2 regions of the Flexivirga sp. YIM B11880 genome follow, and region 1 is predicted to be linked to the other one. Evidence: riboswitches for the same ligand, from Rfam matches in the RefSeq annotation. Region 1 holds a riboswitch; the other holds the start of a gene.
What was found. A riboswitch is a leader RNA that binds a small molecule or an ion and turns the genes downstream of it on or off. The one in region 1 is predicted to bind S-adenosylmethionine.
Positions count from the first base shown of each region.

Region 1 (4,407 bases):
AAGCGTGACCATTTCGTGACTTTTTTCGGGAGTGTAGTGAGCGTCACACCTCGGTCGGCACATCCGTCACAGACGTCACCGTAGTGTCGCGCGCGACGCCAGGCGCCCTGAGTGGTGGTCAGAGGCCGGACAGCGTATGTCGGACGCGTCCCGGCGTCTAGGCCTGGTGCCGTGACAGGTCACCGCTGAAACGTCACCAGGGGAGCGGTTCGGCCAGATCACGAGGGTCGGCCGGAGCCGACCAGCCCTCGTCGGTGTGCACGTAGGAGAGTGCCGGGCCGTGCTCGACCAGTCGGCGCACGCCGGCGACGAGCCGGTCGACGTGCTCGCCGGTGGTCGCGAGGCCGAGGCTGGCGCGGACCGCCGTCGCCCCGTCGCCGACGATGGCGTCGCAGAGCAGATGCGCGCAGAACCGGCCGTCCCGCACCGCGATGGCGTGCTCGTCGGCCAGCACCTGCGACACCAGCGACGGGTCGTAGCCGGCGATGGTGAAGGTCACCACGCCGACGTTCGGCCGATCGCCCAGAGCTTCCACGACGCGCACGCCGTCGATCGCCGCCAGGCCGGAGCGCAGCCTCGTGTAGAGCTGTGCCTCGTGCGCCTCGATCGTGGCGCGGTGCTCGCGCAGGGTCGCACACGCCGCGGCGATCGCGACCGCTCCGACGGCGTTCGGCGTGCCGCCCTCGTGCCGTGCCGGTCCGGTCTGCCATTGCGTCCCACCTCGGCGGACCCGAGCGGTCGCGCCGCCCGCCGGCAGGTAGGGGTCGGCGGCATCCAGCCAGTCGCTGCGTCCGGCGAGCACGCCTGCGCCATACGGGGCGTAGAGCTTGTGACCGGAGAACGCGACCCAGTCGACGCCCAGCGTGCCGAGGTCGATGGTGACGTGCGGCGCGTACTGCGCGGCGTCGAGCACGACGCGTGCGCCCAGCTCTCTTGCGACGTCAGCGAGTTCGGCGACTGGCCAGATCTCGCCGGTGACGTTGCAGGCGCCGGTGAGGACGACCAGCTTGTGGTTCGCTGCGGACCGGCCGAGCGCCTCCCTCAGCAGCTCGAGTGCGTGCTCGGTGCTGCGCGGCACCGGCAGGCGGGTGGTGCGTCCCTCCGGCCACGGCAGCAGCGCTGCGTGGTGCGCCGACTCCCAGGCGAAGACCTCGGCGTCCTGCGGGACGCAATGCGCCAGCAAACGCAATGCATCCGTCGTGTTGCGGGTGAAGACCACCTCGTCACCTCGGCGCGCACCGACGAACTCGGCGACCTCCGCCCGCGCCGCCTCGAACCAGGAGGTGGTCACCCGGCTCGCGTAGCCGGCGCCGCGGTGCACGGACCCGTAACGGCGCTGCACCGTCGCGACGGCGTTCGCGACGGCCACCAGCGCCGGCGTGGTCGCGCCATGATCGAAGTTGGCGTAATCGGTCACCGTCCGATGGACCGTGGGAACACCGAGGTCTGCGGAGACGGTCTTCGGCAGTCCCTCCGCGGCGCGCTTCGGCGCCGGCGTCGAGACGCGAGGTATGCCGAGCTGGTGCGGCGTGGTGTCCTGCTGGGGGTCGATGGTGATGCTCAACGTGCTGCTCCTTCGCCGATCGAGGGATCGACAGCGGTGCAAGCAGAGTCGATCCGCGCTTGCCGGCGTGCTTCTCACGTCGGCCCGGTCGTCACCCGGAGCACCCCACCGCGGTTGGAGGGTTGCCGCTCAGCAAGCCGGGGCTTGTCGCTGAGACTCATGACCTGGGTCAAATGTAGCGGGATCTCCGGCGGCGGAGTCAAACCCGGTCCGCGGACCGGAACGGGGGTATGGCGCGGCTCGCAAGCCGTCTCGGCGTGTGACGTATGTGGTTGCTGCGACTCTCGCGTACGGTGTTTTCGTGCCTACCCGTCCGTCATCGTCGCAGGCGACCACGCGTGCGACCCGCAGCAAATCCGGGTCCGCAGGATCCGGTTCGCGTTCCCGACCTGCGTCGGGACCCACCTCGACGCGCCCGCCCGCCAAGAAGGCGACCGGTGCGAAACCTCGGTCGGGAGGCAAGCCGTCCAGTGGCGGGCTGCCTCTGCCGTTGCGCGCTGCGAGGGGCACCTGGATGGGTGTGGCCCACGTGGCGGGCGGCGCTGCCCGGCGCGTCGGCCACTCCGCGCGCGACCTCGAGCCGGAGCTGCGCCGCGACGGCCTCGGCTTCGCGCTGGTCGCCGCCGCGATCGTCATCGCTGCCCGCGAATGGTGGGGGCTGACGGGAGCCGTCGGCGACGTCATACACGCCGTCGTTGCCGGCACCTTCGGGCTGGGCGCGCTCGTGCTGCCGCTGGTGCTGGTCCTGATCGGCGTGCACCTGATGCGGTCGCCGCGCGGCGACCAGGGCACCAACCGGGTGATGGTCGGGCTCGCGCTCTTCGCGATCGCGGTGTGCGGGATCACCAGCATCGCCAAGGGCATTCCACAGCCCAGTGAGACCGACGCACTCCGCGGGGCCGGCGGCATCGTCGGCTTCATGGCGAGCAGTCCGCTGGTTGCGGCCGTGCACACGGCCGGAGCCATGGCGCTGCTGGCGATCTTGTTGTTCTTCAGCGTCCTGGTGATGACCGCGACCCCTGTCTCGATGATCCCGGCACGGCTGGCGACCTTGCGCGTGCGGCTGTTCGAGCACGGGCGGCCGGAGTCGTATGACGACGACGAGCCCGTCGACGCCGTGGCGCAGGATCTGCACGGAGACCAGATCGACGGCGGCAAACGCAAGCGCCGCCGCAAGAAGAACGACGATCAGCCGCAGGACCAGGCCGGCCTCGACGGGGACGAGCCGTTCGAGCAGGCTGCGACCGTCGTGCCCCGGCGGACCAAGAGCGGCCGGGTGCTGCGTCCGGGCGAGAAGGACCCGGGCGAGAAGGACCCGGGCGACCGCGACGTCTACGACGTCGACGGCGAGACGCCGCCGGCGAAGCCGGCCGATCCACGACCGGTGGGGGACACGCGCGCGGTGCCGCTGCCCGGGACGAAGGGCGCACCGCCGGAGCCGGCCGCCGCACCGCTGCAGGCGCCGCCGACCACACCGTTGCCGCAGCGGGTCGAGCAGCTGCAGCTGGCGGGGGACGTCACCTACACGCTTCCCGCCAACGACGTGCTGAAGCCCGGCACCCCGCCGAAGGCCCGCTCCGCGGCCAACGACCGGGTGGTCGAGGCGCTGACCCAGACGCTCGACTCGTTCGGTGTCGACGCGCAGGTGACCGGCTTCTCCCGCGGCCCGACGGTCACCCGTTACGAGGTCGAGCTGGGCCAGGGCACCAAGGTCGAGCGCGTCACCGCACTGTCCAAGAACATCGCGTATGCCGTGGCGTCGGCCGACGTCCGCATCCTCAGCCCGATCCCCGGCAAGTCCGCGATCGGCATCGAGATCCCCAACACCGACCGCGAGAAGGTCAGCCTGGGCGACGTCCTGCGCAGCGGCGCCGCCCGCGGCAACGACCACCCGATGGTAATGGGCGTCGGCAAAGACGTGGAGGGCGGCTACGTGATCGCCAACCTCGCGAAGATGCCGCACCTGCTGGTCGCGGGTGCCACTGGTGCCGGTAAGTCGTCGTTCGTCAACTCGATGATCACCTCGATCATGATGCGCGCCACGCCGGACGAGGTCCGGATGGTGCTGGTCGACCCCAAGCGCGTCGAACTCACGGCATACGAAGGCATTCCGCACCTGATCACGCCGATCATCACCAACCCCAAGAAGGCCGCCGAGGCGCTGCAGTGGGTCGTGCGCGAGATGGACACCCGGTATGACGACCTCGCCGCGTTCGGCTACAAGCACATCGACGACTTCAACAAGGCGGTGCGCGCCGGGAAGGTGCAGCCGCCGCCCGGCTCGCAGCGGGTCATGCAGCCCTACCCCTACCTGCTGGTGATCGTCGACGAGCTGGCCGACCTGATGATGGTCGCCCCGCGCGACGTCGAGGAGTCGATCGTCCGCATCACCCAGCTCGCCCGCGCCGCCGGCATCCACCTCGTGCTCGCGACGCAGCGCCCCTCGGTCGATGTCGTCACCGGCCTGATCAAGGCCAACGTGCCCAGCCGGATGGCGTTCGCGACCTCCTCCCTCGCCGACTCGCGCGTGGTGCTCGACCAGCCGGGTGCCGAGAAGCTGATCGGTCAGGGTGACGCGCTCTTCCTGCCGATGGGCGCGTCGAAGCCGATGCGCGTCCAGGGCGCCTGGGTCACCGAATCCGAAGTGCAAGAAGTCGTTTCGCACGTCCGCGAGCAACTGAAGCCGACCTACCGCGACGACGTGCAGGTGTCCGCGCCGAAGAAGGAGATCGACGAGGACATCGGCGACGACCTCGACCTGCTGCTGCAGGCGGCCGAGCTGGTCGTCAACAGCCAGTTCGGTTCGACGTCGATGCTGCAGCGCAAGCTGCGGGTCGGGTTCG
Region 1 is NZ_JBMAMH010000002.1:109,417-113,823, forward strand. It holds gene ACN8HC_RS05075 (aminotransferase class V-fold PLP-dependent enzyme) at 194-1,564, opposite strand; SAM riboswitch class IV at 1,615-1,729, opposite strand; gene ACN8HC_RS05080 (FtsK/SpoIIIE family DNA translocase) at 2,079-4,407, shown strand, end outside.

Region 2 (4,407 bases), on a different contig from region 1:
GGCACGCCCGGCGGCTGCAACCGGCGGCGGGGCGCGCGGGCCGGTTTGCCGTCGGTGCCGCCACCGCCGGGCTCCTTGGCGCCCGGCCACGGCTTGCTCGCGCGTGCCGCGAGAACGAACGACTTGCGCAGCGGGTTGCCGTCGAAACCGTCCGGCAGCAACAGCTTTCGCAGCTTGCCGTTGCCCGTCTCGGTGAAGTCGTCGAAGTGGATGCCGAACATTTCGAACGTTTCCCGTTCGTGCCACGCCGCGCCGTGCCACAGCACCGTGCAGCTCGGCAGGCTCGCGCCGTCCGCGATGCGGGTCTGCACGAGGATTTCGCGCAGTGCGCCGGGCGTCACGTCATACAGGTGCACGACGACGTCCAAGCCGGGGTCTTCGTCGACGTCGGTTTGATCGACGGCGGTGAGAAAGTCGAAGAAGGTGAAACCTTCGTCGCGTTGCTGCTCGAGCGTGACGATCCATTCGCCGGGCGGGCAGGAGACGCGAGGGACTTCGTAGGGTTCGACGCTCACGCGGACTCCCCCGGCGGTGCCACGAGCGGGCGGCTCACTTCGCCGGCGGTGACCTTGCGGCCTGCGTAGCCGCTGAGCTTGGCGCGCAGGCCCTTGGTGTGCAGCTTCTCCTCGGCGATCTGCTCCTGCAGGACGCGGATGCCCTGCAGCAGCGCCTCGGGACGCGGCGGGCAGCCCGGCACGTAGACGTCGACCGGGATCAGCTGGTCGACGCCCTTCGTGACGCAGTAGGAGTCCCAGTAGGGGCCGCCGGAGTTGCTGCACGCACCGAAGCTGATGACGTATTTGGGTTCGGGCATCTGGTCGTAGAGCCGGCGGACCGCGGGGGCCATCTTGTCGGTGACCGTGCCCGAGACGACCATCAGGTCGGCCTGCCGCGGGCCGGGTGCGAACGGTATGACGCCCAGCCGGATGAAGTCGTGCCGTGCCATCGATGCTGCGATGAATTCGATGGCGCAGCAAGCCAATCCGAAGTTGAACACCCAGAGGGAGTAGCGGCGGCCCCAGTTGAGCACCACCCGCATGGGCTTCGGGGCGACTTCTTGCCCCGCGCCGACGCGGGGCATGGGCAGGTCAGTGGTCACCGGTCAACTCCTTCCCGGACACGCTCCGCGGTGGCCGAGGAGCGACGAAGGAGCGTCTCGAGGTCCCCGTGTCCGCTTCGTCCGCCCAGGTCAGCAGGCGGCGGCGGGCGGCGTGCAGCAGGCCGACGAGCACGACCGCGATGAAGATGCCCATCTCCACCAGGCTGGCGATGCCGAGGTGATGGTCACGCAGCACCAGCGCCCAGGGGAAGAGGTAGACGGCGTCGACGGCGAAGACGACATACAGGAAGGCATAGGTGATGTAGCGGAAGTGTGTCTGCGCCCACCCGCCCGCAACCGGGTCCACGCCGGACTCGTAGGTCGTCAGCTTGGCCAGGCCGGGTGCTCGCGGTGCCAGCAGCCGCCGGGCGATCATGGCAGCGACGAACAGCACCGCTCCGGCGACACCGACGCCGAGCAGCACCACGTAACCGGTCACTCCCGAGGACACCCGGGCAGCCTAACGAGCGGACGCCTCCGGGTGGGCGAGGCGCTCCCAGAGTGGACGCTTCGGGGCGACCGCTCGGCGGCGAGCGCGGCGTGTGATCCACCTCACGAACGTGAAGAATTGCTGTTCATTTTGACTATTCCGGTAACTCGTACTTATGGTTGCACCAGTCACGAGTTCCAGCGTCAAGCCCTGGCTTGCTGGACGGCAACCCTCACGCACGTGGCGGGGTGCCCCAGGTGAATGACTAGGCCGCACAGGCTGGTTCGGCGTATGCCGGATCGGTCGGCGCGGCAAGCACGGCAGTTCCCACATCACCGGGCGATGCGGCACGACGCGTCGCACGGTTCGAGCACGGCCGGGCGCCTTCCAATTGCCAGCGACCCTGAGGAAACCATGTCCGACGACACCTCCGACGCCCCGACGACCATTCCTTCCCTGCCGCCGAGGCGCACCTCCCGCCGCGGAGTGGTGATCGGCGCCGCCGTCATCGCCTTCGTCGTGGGCGGTGGTGCCGGCTTCGCCACCGGCCGGGCCACTGCGAGTGGCGACGCTGCACCTGGGCAGCACCTGACCATCGTGAAGATCGGCGTCACCGACGCCGACCAGGGCTATTGGCCGGTCTTCAAGAAGCTCGCCCGGCAGCACGGCATCAACCTGCAGACCGTCAACTTCCAGGACTACACACAGGCGAATCCTGCTGTCGCCCAGGGCCAGCTGGATCTCAACCTCTTCCAGCACCTGGTCTTCCTCGCGAGCTACAACGAGCAGGCGCACCAGAACCTGACGCCGATCGGGTCGACGTATGTCGTGCCGCTCAGCCTCTACTCGTCGAAATACAAGAAACTGCAACAGATCCCGGCGGGCGGCACCATCGCCATACCGAATGATCCGACGAACCAGGCGCGTGCGCTGCTCGTGCTGCAGGCGGCCGGCCTGGTGACGCTGAAGAACGGGGGCAACATCCTGGCCACTCCGGCGGACATCGTCCGGAGCCGGTCAAAGGTCACGGTGACGCCCGTCGACGCGGCGCAGACGGTGACGTCGCTGTCCTCCACCGCCGGCGCGGTCGTCAACAACAACTTCGCGCTCGACGGTCATCTCGACCCGACCAAGGCGCTCTACTCGGACAACCCGCGGTCGGCGACGGCCGAGCCCTACATCAACGTCATCGTGGCCCGAGCTGCGGACAAGAACAACCCGACGTACGCCGAGGTCGTCAAGCTCTACCAGGACCCGCGCGTGCAGAAGCTGGTCGTCGCCGAGTCGAAGGGGACCAGCGTCCCGGTGAAGAAGTCAGCGGCCCAGCTGCAGCAGATCCTGTCCGGCCTGCAAAAGACCGTGAGCACGCAATGACCGAGGTCGTGTCGAGAACCGTTGACTCCGAGCCTGATTCGGCAGCGCCGTTGGTCCGTCTGCAGTCGGTGTCGAAGACCTTCGGCCGCCGCGACGACCAGCACCACGCGCTGACGGACGTCGACCTGGAGATCCGGCGGGGGGAGATCTTCGCGGTCATCGGCTACTCCGGGGCGGGCAAGAGCATTCTCGTGAGGCTGATCAACGGGCTGGAACGGGCCACCTCCGGCACCGTGATCGTCGACGGGGTCGACATCACCAGGCTGCGCGGGAAAGCGCTGCGGGCGGTGCGGCAACGCATCGGCATGGTCTTCCAGCGGTTCAACCTGATGCGGTCGCGGACGGTCTTCGGCAACGTCGCCTACCCGCTGCAGCTCGCCGGACTCGGCCGTGCCGAGCAGGAGCGGCGAGTCGCCGAACTGCTTTCCTTCGTCGGCCTGCTCGACAAAGCGTGGGCTCACCCCGAGGAATTGTCCGGCGGCCAGCAGCAACGAGTCGGTATCGCCCGGGCGCTGGCGACGCAACCGGATCTGCTGCTCGCCGATGAGTCCACCTCCGCGCTCGACCCGGAGACGACCCGGGAGGTGCTCGCGCTCTTGCGACGGGTCAACGAGGAACTCGGGATCACCATCGTGGTCATCACCCACGAGATGGACGTCGTCCGCGCAATTGCCGACCGCGTGGCGGTCCTGGACTCGGGCCGGATTGTCGAAACCGGCACGGTGCGAGAGGTTCTCGGCTCACCGACGGCGGAGACGACGCAGCGGTTCGTCGCGGCTGCGGTGGGGAACCGCCCTGACGCCATACAGCTGGAGCGGCTGCGCGCGGAGCACTCTGACACCCTCGTCACGGTGTCCGCTGACGGCGATCGGGTGCTGGGCCGGGTTCTCAGCTCGGCCGCGCGGGAGCACGGTGTCGACTTCGAGATCCTGTATGGCGGGATCACCGATCTCAAGCACGAGTCGCTCGCCTCGTTCACGCTCGCGCTGAGCGGCCCGGAAGCGGGTGTGCAGGCGACGATCTCGGCCCTGCACGCAGCGGGCGCGGTGGAAGGACAACCGCGATGACCACCGACTGGTCGACGCTGTGGCCGACCTTCGAGACGGCGATCGGGCAGACGCTGCTGATGGCGGTCGTCACGATCCTGCTCGGCGGGCTGATCGGGCTGATCCTCGGCGTCGCGTTGTTCACGACGCGCACCGGCGGCTTGCTCACGAATCGCCCGGTCAATGCGGTGCTCAACGTGGCGGTCAACATCGTGCGGCCGATCCCGTTCATCATCTTCGTGACCGCGATCGCTCCCCTGACCTTGCGGACGATGGGATCCACCATCGGGACCACGGCGGTGCTCTTCCCGCTGGTCATCGCGGCGACGTTCGGGGTCTCGCGCATCGTCGAGCAGTCGCTGGTGTCAGTGGATCCCGGGGTCGTCGAGGCAGCGGAGGCGATGGGTGCCGGCCCGTGGCGGATCGTGCAGACCGTGCTGGTGCCGGAAGCGCTCGGC
Region 2 is NZ_JBMAMH010000001.1:109,510-113,916, forward strand. It holds gene ACN8HC_RS00505 (NADH-quinone oxidoreductase subunit C) at 1-515, opposite strand, end outside; gene ACN8HC_RS00510 (NADH-quinone oxidoreductase subunit B) at 512-1,081, opposite strand; gene ACN8HC_RS00515 (NADH-quinone oxidoreductase subunit A) at 1,089-1,550, opposite strand; SAM riboswitch class IV at 1,716-1,853, shown strand; gene ACN8HC_RS00520 (MetQ/NlpA family ABC transporter substrate-binding protein) at 1,944-2,903, shown strand; gene ACN8HC_RS00525 (methionine ABC transporter ATP-binding protein) at 2,900-3,970, shown strand; gene ACN8HC_RS00530 (methionine ABC transporter permease) at 3,967-4,407, shown strand, end outside.
Region 2: linked by a shared signal. The riboswitch ahead of ACN8HC_RS00520 (MetQ/NlpA family ABC transporter substrate-binding protein) and the one ahead of ACN8HC_RS05075 (aminotransferase class V-fold PLP-dependent enzyme) in region 1 are both predicted to bind S-adenosylmethionine.